2 regions of the Streptomyces sp. NPDC059989 genome follow, and region 1 is predicted to be linked to the other one. Evidence: riboswitches for the same ligand, from Rfam matches in the RefSeq annotation. Region 1 holds a riboswitch; the other holds the start of a gene.
The links. Region 1 has a riboswitch for S-adenosylmethionine ahead of thrC (threonine synthase). Riboswitches for the same ligand answer to the same signal wherever they lie in the genome.
Positions count from the first base shown of each region.

Region 2: linked by a shared signal. The riboswitch ahead of ACFWBN_RS35400 (aminotransferase class V-fold PLP-dependent enzyme) and the one ahead of thrC (threonine synthase) in region 1 are both predicted to bind S-adenosylmethionine.

Region 1 is NZ_JBHWUO010000032.1:41,452-47,271, forward strand. Features, by position in the region: gene ACFWBN_RS26260 (DUF3263 domain-containing protein) at 1-96, shown strand, start outside; gene otsB (trehalose-phosphatase) at 174-1,028, shown strand; gene ACFWBN_RS26270 (trehalose-6-phosphate synthase) at 1,102-2,553, opposite strand; gene ACFWBN_RS26275 (glucosyl-3-phosphoglycerate synthase) at 2,600-3,550, opposite strand; SAM riboswitch class I at 3,751-3,907, shown strand; gene thrC (threonine synthase) at 3,901-5,199, shown strand; gene ACFWBN_RS26285 (MoaD/ThiS family protein) at 5,233-5,511, shown strand.
Region 2 is NZ_JBHWUO010000067.1:9,415-15,234, forward strand. Features, by position in the region: gene ACFWBN_RS35385 (Rieske 2Fe-2S domain-containing protein) at 1-381, shown strand, start outside; gene ACFWBN_RS35390 (cytochrome bc complex cytochrome b subunit) at 378-2,006, shown strand; gene trpD (anthranilate phosphoribosyltransferase) at 2,172-3,236, shown strand; SAM riboswitch class IV at 3,344-3,460, shown strand; gene ACFWBN_RS35400 (aminotransferase class V-fold PLP-dependent enzyme) at 3,681-5,078, shown strand; gene ACFWBN_RS35405 (Lrp/AsnC family transcriptional regulator) at 5,680-5,820, opposite strand, start outside.

The sequences.
Region 1 (5,820 bases):
AACGTGCTGATGGACGACCCGCGCGCGCTCGCCCACGCACCGGGCACGGTGAACCGGCTGCGGCGCATCCGCGAAGCCCAGCGCGCCAGGCGGTAGCCGCGGGCCCACCGGCTTCGAGTCCCTCGCGTCCGGCACCGTAGCCGTCCTCGGACGGGGCCGTTAGGGTCGTTCACATGGGGAGCCATCCGCACGACCGCGACCTGCCGATGCCCGTCACCGCAGCCGGACGCGAGGGACTCGAAGCCCTGCTCCGCGCACCCCGCCGATCCGTGATCGCCCTGGACTTCGACGGCACCCTCGCCGAGATCGTCCCGGACCCGGACCAGGCCCGAGCCCACCCCGGGGCCGTCCCGGCCCTTTCCGCGCTCGCCCCCGAGGTGGCGTCGGTGGCGGTGATCACCGGCCGGCCGGCGGGGGTCGCCGTCCGCTACGGGGGCTTCGCCGGGGTCCCCGGACTGGAACACCTGGTGGTCCTCGGCCACTACGGCGCCGAGCGGTGGGACGCCGTCACCGGGATCGTCCACGCCCCGGCCGAGCATCCGGGAGTCGCGGCGGTACGGGCCGAGCTCCCGGGCTTCCTGGAGTCGATCGGGGCCTGGCGCGGCACGTGGATCGAGGAGAAGGGCCGGGCCCTGGCCGTCCACACCCGCCGGGCGGCCGACCCGGCGGCGGCCTTCGCCGCCCTGCGGGAACCCCTGGCCGAGCTCGCCGCCCGGCACGGCCTGATGGTCGAACCGGGCCGGGCGGTCCTGGAACTGCGCCCTCCGGGCATGGACAAGGGCGTCGCCCTGACGGAATTCCTGGCGGAGACGGACGCGGAGGCGGTCCTGTACGCGGGTGACGACCTGGGCGACCTCGCCGCGTACTCGGCGGTCGAAAAACGCCGGGCCGACGGCCTCCCGGGCCTCTTGCTGTGCAGCGGCTCGGCGGAAGTCCCGGAACTCGCCGCCCGCGCCGACCTGGTCCTCCCGGGCCCGGCCGCCATCGCGACCTTCCTGTCGGCCCTGGCCACCGCCATCCGCGCCTGACCGCCGTTTCCGGGCGCGGAGCCCCAGGTCCCGGCGGAGCCGGGCTCCCCGCCCCGCTCCCGCGTCACGCGGGCTACGCGCGCAGGTCGGCCAGTTGGGCCGCGAACCAGGCCGCCGGGGGAAGGGCGGTGGCGGCCACGGCCAGGCGTTTCGTGCGTTCCGCCCGCTCGGCGGCCGGCATGGACAGCGCCGCGTGCAACGCCTCCGCCGTCGCCGTCACGTCGTACGGGTTCACCGTCAGCGCGTCCTCGCGGAGCTCCCCGTACGCCCCCGCCCCCGTCGACAGCACCAGCGCGCACCCCGCCTCCGACACCACCGGGATCTCCTTCGCCACCAGGTTCATCCCGTCCCGCACCGGGTTCACCAGCGCCACGTCCGCCATCCGGTACGCCGCCAGCGAGCGCGCGAAGTCGTCCTGCACCGACACGTGCACCGGCTGCCAGTCCGCCGTGCCGAACTCCGCGTTGATCTCCGCCGCCAGCTCCCGCACCGACTCCGTGTACGCCCGGTACACCGCCAGGTCCTGCCGCGACGGGTACGCGGACGCCAGGTGCACCACCCGGCCGCGCCATTCGGGGTGCGTGCCCAGCAGCTCCCGGTACGCCAGCAGGCCCCGCAGGATGTTCTTCGACAGCTCCGTGCGGTCCACGCGGACGATCGTCTTCAGGCCGCCGACCTCCGCCCGCAGGCCCGCCAGCTTGTCGTCCACCTCCGGCCGGTGCGCCAGCGCCCGCAGCTCGTCCGCGTCCACGCCCAGCGGGTACACGGCCACGTCCGTCCTCTTGTGCCGCACCGGGCCCCACGGGGTCTTGCGGACGTACCGCTCCCCGCCCGACCCCGCCGGCATCGCCGGCTCGGCGATGCCCCGCTCGTCGTCCAGCTGAGCCGCGCCCATGAAGGTCTGCGCCCACGCCCAGGTGTGGAAGCCCACCACGTCCGCCCCGAGCATCCCCCACATCAGCTCCGACCGGATGTCGTCCGGCAGCATCCGCAGGAACTCGTACGACGCCCACGGCGTGTGCGTGAAGTGCCCGATCCGCAGGTCCGGCCGCAGCTCCCGCAGCTGCCCCGGGACCAGCGCCAGGTGGTAGTCCTGCACCAGGACGCAGGCACCCTCCGCCGCCTCCTCGGCCAGCGCCTGCGCGAAAGCCCGGTTGTACGCCACGTACGAGGCCCACCGGCGCCGGAACTCCGCGTCGAAGACCGGCTCGCGCGGGATGTCGTACAGGTGGTGGTGGGTGAACCAGAGCACCGAGTTCGCGATGCCGTTGTACGCGTCGTCGTACACCGTGGGATCGATGTCCAGCATCCGGACACCGGGCTCGGCGACGCCCCGGTGGACCGCCTCCCGGTCCGCGTCCGAGAGGGCCGCGCAGATCCACAGCGCCTCCGGCTGTTCCGCGAGGGCGGCGGAGAGTCCGGAGACGAGACCGCCCCCGCCGCGACGGGCACTGAGCGTGCCGTCGGCGGCGAGGGCGTACGAGAGCGGGCCGCGGTTCGCTGCAACGAGTACCTGAGAAGCCATGCGGCCAACCTAGCCCGGCCCGCTCCCGCTCAAACCATGCGAAAGCTCACGCCACGCGACGCAGCGCGTACTCCTTGATCCCCAGCATCGGCGGCCGCTCCTCGGTGTCCACCGGGTACGTCCGCGGCACGAACCCCTCGGGCCCCCGTTCGAACTGCGTCAGCTCCGGCCGTACGAGGTGCCCGCGCGAGAGCCGCACCTGGGCGGTCCGGTAGATCGCCGCGGCCATCCGGCCCAGCGCCTGCCCGTCCTGATGGCGGTGGACCCGTACGCCCACGTCCACCTGGGCCAGCGCGTCCAGCCCGACCGTGTGCAGCGCGTCGACCAGCAGGCCCAGCTCCACGCCGTACCCGACGGGGAACGGCAGCCGCTCCAGCAGGGAGCGGCGTACGGCGTACTCGCCGCCCAGCGGCTGGACGAAACCGGCGAGCTGCGGCCAATGGAGGTTGAGGAGGGGGCGCGCCACCAGCTCCGTCACCCGGCCGCCCTGGCCGGGGGCGTCGCCCAGCGGGCGGTCGTACATCGCCTTGACGAACTGCACCTCCGGGTCGGTCAGCAGCGGCCCCACGATCCCGGAGACGAAGGAGGACGAGAAGTCCCGCAGGTCGGCGTCGACGAAGCAGACGATCTCCCCGGTGGCCGCCAGCAGGGAGCGCCACAGCACCTCGCCCTTGCCGGGCAGCGCCGGGATGCGCGGCAGGATCTCGTCGCGGTGCACCACGCGGGCGCCGGCCTTCGCCGCCACCTCCGCCGTCCGGTCGGCCGAACCGGAGTCGATGACTATCAGCTCGTCCACCAGGGGGACCGGCAGTCCCTCCATCAGCTCGCGCCGGATGACCTCGACGATCCCGCCGACGGTCGCCTCCTCGTCGAGCGCGGGCAGCACCACGCTGACCGTGGTCCCAGCCGCCCGTTTCCGGTCCAGCAGCTGGTCGAGCGGTCGGTCGGCGGCGGCCCAGGAGCGGTCGGCCAGCCAGCGCTCCACCTCTTCCAGCACTCTCGGACTCCTTGCACCTTGGTTGGCCTGCCGCGCGGTCGGTTTGACCGAAAAGTGATCCATCTCGCGGTTCGGACGGCTGTCTCAACCGCCCGGCCCTTCGGTTACAGTCTTGAACAACGCGAAGGACCACCGCATGCCGGGGGTCCTCGCGAACAAACGCACCGGCGCGCCATAGAGCGCGTGTGCCGGTGCCATACCGCTCATCCAGAGGGGCAGAGGGACACGGCCCGTTGAAGCCCCGGCAACCCTCCAGTCGGTTCTCGCGATCGCACGTCAGCGACGTCAGCGAGGTCCCCGGCTAGGGAAGGTGCCAATTCCGTCTCATGGCGAAGTGCGCCATGGGGAAGATGAGGAGAAAGGGCCTCGCCATCATGGCTGCACAGACTGTCGCCACCTCTGTTGATCTCGGACCTGCCACCGGCCTTTCCTGTCGCGAGTGCGGTACCCGCTTCGAGCTCGGCCCCATCTTCGCGTGCGCCGAATGTTTCGGACCGCTGGAAGTCGCCTACGACCTCCCCCTCGGAGACCCCGAGGCGCTGCGCGCCGCGATCGAGGCCGGCCCCAACAACATCTGGCGCTACGCGCCGCTGCTGCCCGTCCCCGCGGACGTGGCCTCCAAGCCGAGCCTGAACCCCGGCTTCACCAAGCTCGTGGACGCGGAGAACCTGGCCAAGGAGCTCGGGGTCACCGGCAAGCTCTACGTCAAGGACGACTCCGGCAACCCGACGCACTCCTTCAAGGACCGCGTCGTGGCCATCGCCGTCGAGGCCGCCCGCGCCTTCGGCTTCACCACCCTGTCCTGCTCCTCCACCGGCAACCTGGCCGGCGCCGTCGGCGCCGCGGCCGCCCGCGCCGGTTTCCGCTCCTGCGTGTTCATCCCGCACGACCTGGAGCAGGGCAAGGTCGTCATGGCCGGTGTCTACGGTGGCGACCTCGTCGGCATCGAAGGCAACTACGACGACGTCAACCGCTTCTGCTCGGAGCTCATCGGCGACCCGCTGGGCGAGGGCTGGGGCTTCGTCAACGTCAACCTGCGCCCGTACTACGGCGAGGGCTCCAAGACCCTGGCCTACGAGATCTGCGAGCAGCTCGGCTGGCAGCTGCCCGACCAGATCGTCATCCCGATCGCGTCCGGCTCCCAGCTGACGAAGATCGACAAGGGTCTGCAGGAGCTGATCAAGCTCGGCCTCGTCGAGGACAAGCCCTACAAGATCTTCGGCGCCCAGGCCGAGGGCTGCTCCCCGGTGTCCACCGCCTTCAAGGCCGGCCACGACGTGGTCCGCCCGCAGAAGCCGAACACCATCGCCAAGTCCCTCGCCATCGGCAACCCGGCGGACGGCCCGTACGTCCTGGACATCGCGCGCCGCACCGGCGGCTACGTCGAGGACGTCACCGACGAGCAGGTCGTCGAGGCCATCAAGATCCTCGCGCAGGCCGAGGGCATCTTCGCCGAGACCGCGGGCGGCGTGACCGTCGGCGTCACGAAGAAGCTCATCGAGAACGGGCAGCTCGACCCGACGCTGACCACCGTCGTCCTGAACACCGGCGACGGCCTGAAGACCCTGGAGGCGGTGGCCGCGGACAGCGGCCAGACCGCCACGATCCGCCCGAGCCTGGACGCGTTCCGCGCCGCCGGCCTGGCCTGACCAACCCCTGACACCCGGAAAGGCAGTAGCGCCATGAGCGTCAACGTCCGCATCCCCACCATCCTGCGCACCTACACCGGCGGCCAGGCCGAGGTTCCCGCCGAGGGCGCGACCCTGGCCGAGGTCATCGAGTCGCTGGAGAAGAGCCACCCCGGCATCGCCGCGCGCGTCCTGGACGACCAGGGCAAGCTGCGCCGCTTCGTCAACGTGTACGTCAACGACGACGACGTGCGCTTTGAAGGCGGTCTCGAGGCGGCGACGCCGGACGGCGCCGGCGTTTCGATCATCCCGGCCGTCGCGGGCGGCTGCTGATCACCTTCCGGGTGCGGCGCACAAAACCGTAATTGCCCCCTCCGCTAAAAGCGGAGGGGGCAATTCTGCTTGATTGGGCGCGGTAGAGTTGGGGAAGTCCCCTCCGCTGTTCTTGCCCGCCGCATATGAACGGGCCGCGTGAGGGTCGACATCGAGTCAATGTGCAAGTGCGGTATGAGGCTTTGGCGCGATATGCCGGGCCCGAGTTGCCCTGGACTATGCCAAATTTTCACTCTATTTCAATGTATCTAGGTGTCCAGATTTCTCGTCGGATTGACCTGTTGCAGACAGCATCGGCGCAGATACATT
Region 2 (5,820 bases), on a different contig from region 1:
GCCCGGCCGGAAGGCCTGGAGGAGGACCAGCACGACTTCCAGACGCAGATCGCCAAGGCTGCCCTGATGATCGTCCGGCTCAAGCCCGAGGACATCAAGGACAAGCAGGAGCTGGAGTGGTCCCACGAGGGCATCGTGGCCTACTCCAAGATCTGCACCCACGTCGGCTGCCCGATCAGCCTGTACGAGCAGCAGACGCACCACGTGCTCTGCCCGTGCCACCAGTCCACCTTCGACCTCTCCGACGGCGCCCGAGTCATCTTCGGCCCGGCCGGTCACGCGCTTCCGCAGCTGCGGATCGGCGTCAATGACGAAGGCTTCCTCGAAGCGCACGGCGACTTCGAAGAGCCCGTCGGTCCTGCATTCTGGGAGCGCGGATGAGCACTGCCACTGACAACAAGGCGCGCAAAGCGCCCGCCGGCGAGCGCGTAGCGGACTGGGCGGACGGACGCCTGGGCATCTACACCCTGGCCAAGTCCAACATGCGCAAGATCTTCCCGGACCACTGGTCCTTCATGCTGGGTGAGATCTGCCTCTACAGCTTCATCATCGTCATCCTCACGGGTGTCTACCTGACGCTGTTCTTCCACCCGAGCATGAACGAGGTCGTCTACCACGGCTCGTACGTGCCCATGCAGGGCGTCCAGATGTCCGAGGCCTTCGCCTCGACCCTGGACATCAGCTTCGACGTCCGCGGCGGTCTGCTCATCCGGCAGATCCACCACTGGGCGGCCCTGATCTTCGTCGCGGGCATGCTCGTGCACATGATGCGCGTGTTCTTCACGGGTGCGTTCCGCAAGCCGCGCGAGGTCAACTGGGTCTTCGGCTTCCTGCTGCTGGTCCTCGGCATGTTCACCGGCTTCACCGGTTACTCCCTGCCGGACGACCTGCTCTCGGGCACCGGTGTCCGCTTCATGGAGGGCGCGATCCTGTCCGTGCCGATCGTCGGCACGTACCTGTCGTTCTTCCTCTTCGGCGGCGAGTTCCCCGGCGGCGACTTCGTCGCCCGGTTCTACTCGATCCACATCCTGCTGCTGCCCGGCATCATGATGGGCCTGCTGGTGGCCCACCTGATCCTGGTCTTCTACCACAAGCACACCCAGTTCGCGGGTCCCGGCAAGACGAACAACAACGTCGTCGGCATGCCGCTGCTGCCGGTCTACATGGCCAAGGCCGGAGGCTTCTTCTTCCTGGTCTTCGGTGTCATCGCGGCCATCGCGGCCATCGCCTCGATCAACCCGATCTGGGCGCTCGGCCCGTACCGCCCGGACCACGTGTCCACCGGTGCGCAGCCCGACTGGTACATGGGCTTCTCCGAAGGCCTGATCCGTGCCATGCCGGGCTGGGAGATCAACCTGTGGGGCCACACGCTCGTCCTGGGCGTGTTCGTTCCGCTGGTGATCTTCCCGCTGGTCCTCGTCTCGATCGCGGTCTACCCGTTCATCGAGTCCTGGGTCACCGGTGACAAGCGCGAGCACCACATCCTGGACCGCCCGCGCAACGTCCCGACCCGTACGGCGTTCGGTGTCGCCTGGCTGACGTGGTACATGATCCTGCTGATCGCCGGTGGCAACGACATGTTCGCCCAGTACTTCCACCTGTCGATCAACTCGATCACCTGGTTCGCGCGGATCGGCTTCTTCGTCGGACCGGTCATCGCCTTCGTGATCACCAAGCGGATCTGCCTCGGCCTCCAGCGCCGGGACCACGACAAGGTGCTGCACGGTCGCGAGACCGGCATCATCAAGCGTCTGCCGCACGGTGAGTTCGTCGAGATCCACGAGGCGCTGCCGCAGGGCCAGCTGCACAAGCTCACCGCGCACGAGCAGTACAAGCCGATCGAGATCGGCCCGACGGTCGACGAGAACGGTGTCGAGCGCAAGGTGAAGGCCATGGAGAAGCTCCGCGCGAAGCTCAGCAAGGGCTTCTACGGGGAGAACACCCAGATCCCGAAGCCCACGGTGGAGGAGTACAAGGAGATCCAGAGCGGCCACGGCCACCACTGATCTCCCGCACGACCGCATGAGGGATTGATTTCGGTCAGTCCTGGTGTCGCCACGGCGAGAGCCCCGTCCAGTGTCTGGACGGGGCTCTTTGCCGTCTCCTGGGCTGGATAGGCTGAAGCCCTTCCCATTCGACGTGGAAACCTTGACAAGCAGCAGGAGCGGACCATGAACGTTGTGACCCCGGCAGGCGGCGACAGCGTGGCGGCCCGTGGCTGGCCGGGCGTTCTCGACGCCCTGCTGACCGGCCATGACCTGAGTGCCGACGACACCGCCTGGGCCATGGACCGGATCATGCGCGGGGAGGCCACCGACGCCCAGATCGCCGGCTTCGTGGTCGCGCTGCGGGCCAAGGGGGAGACGGTCGCGGAGATCAACGGCCTCGTACGGGCCATGTACGAGCACGCCAACCTCATCGAGGTGCCGGGCCGGACGGTGGACATCGTCGGCACGGGCGGCGACGGGGCCAAAACGGTGAACATCTCCACGATGTCGGCGCTCGTGGTGGCCGGTACGGGCGCGAAGGTGGTCAAGCACGGCAACCGGGCCGCGTCCTCCGCGAGCGGCTCCTCGGACGTGCTGGAGAAGCTCGGCGTCAACCTCAACCTCACCCCGGAGCGGGTCGTGCAGGTCGCCGAGGAGGCCGGCATCACCTTCTGCTTCGCCGTGAAGTTCCACCCGGCGCTGCGGCACGTGGCAGCCGCGCGCAAGGAGCTGGGCATCCGCACCACCTTCAACTTCCTCGGCCCGCTGACCAACCCGGCCCGGGTACGGGCCCAGGCCACCGGTGTCGCCGACGCCCGGGTGGCCCCGATCGTGGCGGGCGTGCTCGCCGAGCGGGGTTCGTCCGCGCTGGTCTTCCGCGGCGACGACGGCCTGGACGAGCTGACCACGACGGCGACCTCGCGCGTCTGGTGGGTCCGCGACGGCAAGGTCTCGGAGCAGTCCTTCGACCCGCGCGACGTGGGCATCCCGCTGGTGGACGTGTCCGCCCTGGGCGGCGGGGACCCCTCGTTCAACGCCGACGTGGCCCGCCGCCTGCTGGCCGGCGAGACGGGCCCGGTCCGCGACGCGGTGCTGCTGAACTCGGCGGCGGCGCTGGTGGCGCTGGACCCGGGTACGGGCACCCTGGAGGAGCAGCTCGCCGCCGGCATCGCCCGTGCGGCGGAGTCGATCGACTCGGGTGCGGCGCGGGCGGCGCTGGAGCGCTGGGTGGCGGCGAGCAACGCGTAGCACGCCCGGAGTGCCTGATTCCGTGTGATCGTTTTGAGTCAAGACCCCGGTCCGCCATTCGGACCGGGGTCTTGCGCCGGGGGGATCATGTGGCAGGATGCTGACCAGGTCACGAGTGACAGCGTTTAGGCCCCGGCTTGCTGTCCGGCAACCCTCCTTCCGTGGCGGGGTGCCCCGGGTGATGACCAGGTCGTAGGCAGCAAGGCCTACGGCAAGCGCGGATCCCTCGACACCAGGGGTCCTGGTCTCTCGAGGAGCGTTTCCGTGAGCAAGCGAATGCGATAGGGCGACTCAGCCCCTTCTTCAACCCTCGGACCAGGGTCACTTCCGTGTACCCCGGATCGGTCCGAGGCCCCCCGTACCCCGGTCGTCGGCCGCCGCCGAGTCGTACCCGCGTACGGGCACACCGAAGCCATTCAGACCTGCCTGCCGGGAGAATCCGCCATGTCCGCTGCCCTGAACGCCGCCGTCGCCACCACCACTGCTGCCGCCGCCGCCACCTCCGACGCCGCCTGTGCCGAGCCGCTGCCGGTCCTCGGCCGGGACGTCACCGTCCCGCTCGTCACCGGCGGCGAGGTCACCTACGCGGCCCTCGACTACGCGGCCAGCGCCCCGGCCCTCCAGCGGGTCTGGGACGACGTGGCCGCCTACGCCCCGTACTACGGCAGCGTGCACCGCGGCGCCGGCTACCTCTCGCAGCTCTCCACCGACCTCTTCGAGCAGAGCCGGGCCACGGTCGCCGAGTTCCTCGACTGCCGCCCTTCCGACCAGGTCGTCTTCACCCGGTCCACCACCGACTCCCTCAACCTGCTCGCCGCCGTACTCCCGGCCGGCTGCCAGGTGTTCGTCTTCGAGACCGAGCACCACGCCTCGCTGCTGCCCTGGACGAACGCGCAGGTCACCTACCTCAACGCCCCCCGCACCCCGGACGAGGCCGTCGCCACCCTGGAGCGGGCGCTCGCCGACCGCGAGCCGTACGGCCCGGCCCTGGTCTGCGTCACCGGTGCCTCCAACGTCACCGGCGAGCTGTGGCCGGTCAAGGAACTCGCCGCCGCCGCGCACGCCCACGGCGCGCGGATCGTCCTGGACGCCGCCCAGCTCGCCCCGCACCACCCCGTCTCGGTCCAGGACCTGGACGTGGACTGGGTCGCCTTCTCCGGGCACAAGCTCTACGCCCCCTTCGGCTCGGGCGTGCTCGCGGGCCGCGCGGACTGGCTGCAGCAGGCCGAGCCGTACCTCGCGGGCGGCGGCGCCTCCCGCAAGGTCGCCCGCCGCGAGGACGGCGGCGTGGACGTCGAGTGGCACACCACCGCCGCCCGCCACGAGGCCGGCTCCCCGAACGTCATCGGCGTCTACTCCATCGCCTCCGCCTGCCGGGCCCTCTCCGAGGCGGGCTTCGACTCCCTGGTCGCCCGCGAGCGGCACCTCATCGCCAAGGTCCGCGAGGGCCTGGCCGAGGTTCCGGCGGTCCGCGTCCTGTCCCTCTTCGGCGACGACGCCCCGCGCGTGGGCGTCATCTCCTTCGTGGTGGACGGCTGGAACAGCTCCCACTTCGCGGCCGCCCTCTCGGCCGAGTACGGGATCGGCGTCCGCGACGGCCTCTTCTGCGCCCACCCGCTGGTCCGCACCCTGCTCGGCAGCGAGCCGCAGGCCCAGGGCGAATGCGGAGCGCCCGAGGCGGCGCCCGGCGAGCGCTCCCTCAACGCCATCCGCGTCAGCTTCGGTGCCGGCACCCCTGACGAGCACGTCGAGCGGTTCGTCCGCGCCGTGAAGGAACTCGTCGCGGACGGGGCGAAGTGGCAGTACCGCACGGAAGAGGGCCGCTGCGTGCCCGCCGTCTAGGGCTGCGGTTCGCTTTGCGCGCGGCGCCGCTCCGGGGGCTCTGCCCCCGCGCCCCCGCGCCTCAATCGCCGGCGGGGCTGGGTTTGGTTCCCCCGGGCGGGGTCTGGCCTGCCGGGCTCGGCGCTGCTGCTGGGGCTCCGCCCCAGACCCCGCGCCTCAAACGCCGGCGAGGCTGGGATTCCCCTGGGCGGGGTCGGAGTGCCCGGGCTGTCCGCGGGGTCCCTCCGGGACGTCTCCTCGTCCTCGCGCACTATGCCTTGTCACGGCGTGCTGCTTTGGTTGCGCGCTCGTCCTGCGGGGACGTCCCTGCGCGCCCCCGCTCCCCCCCGCAGGCCCCAGGGGCCCCGTCCCGGTGTGGGGGGAGTCGATTCGAAGCCGCGCCGGGCGGGGCCGGAGTGGGGGTTGGGGTGGGGACCCGCAGGAGGGTCCCCGCAGGACGAGCGCGCAACCTGGGCTTACGTCACGAAGGGGTGGCTTCGTGCGCGAGGACGAGGAGACACTCCGGAGGGGCACCGCCCCAAGCCCCGCTCCGGCCCCGCCCGAGGGGCACAAACCCAGCCCCGCCGGCGATTGAGGCGAACCGGAGCCGCCGAGGCCGGCGCTACGCGTCGAGGCCGATCGCGAACGCCGCCTCCAGGTCGTGCTGCGAGTACGTACGGAACGCCACGTGCGTGTCCGTCGCCTCGACGCCCGGGATCTTGCTGATGCGGCCCGGGATGATGTCCGCCAGGTTCTCGTGGCG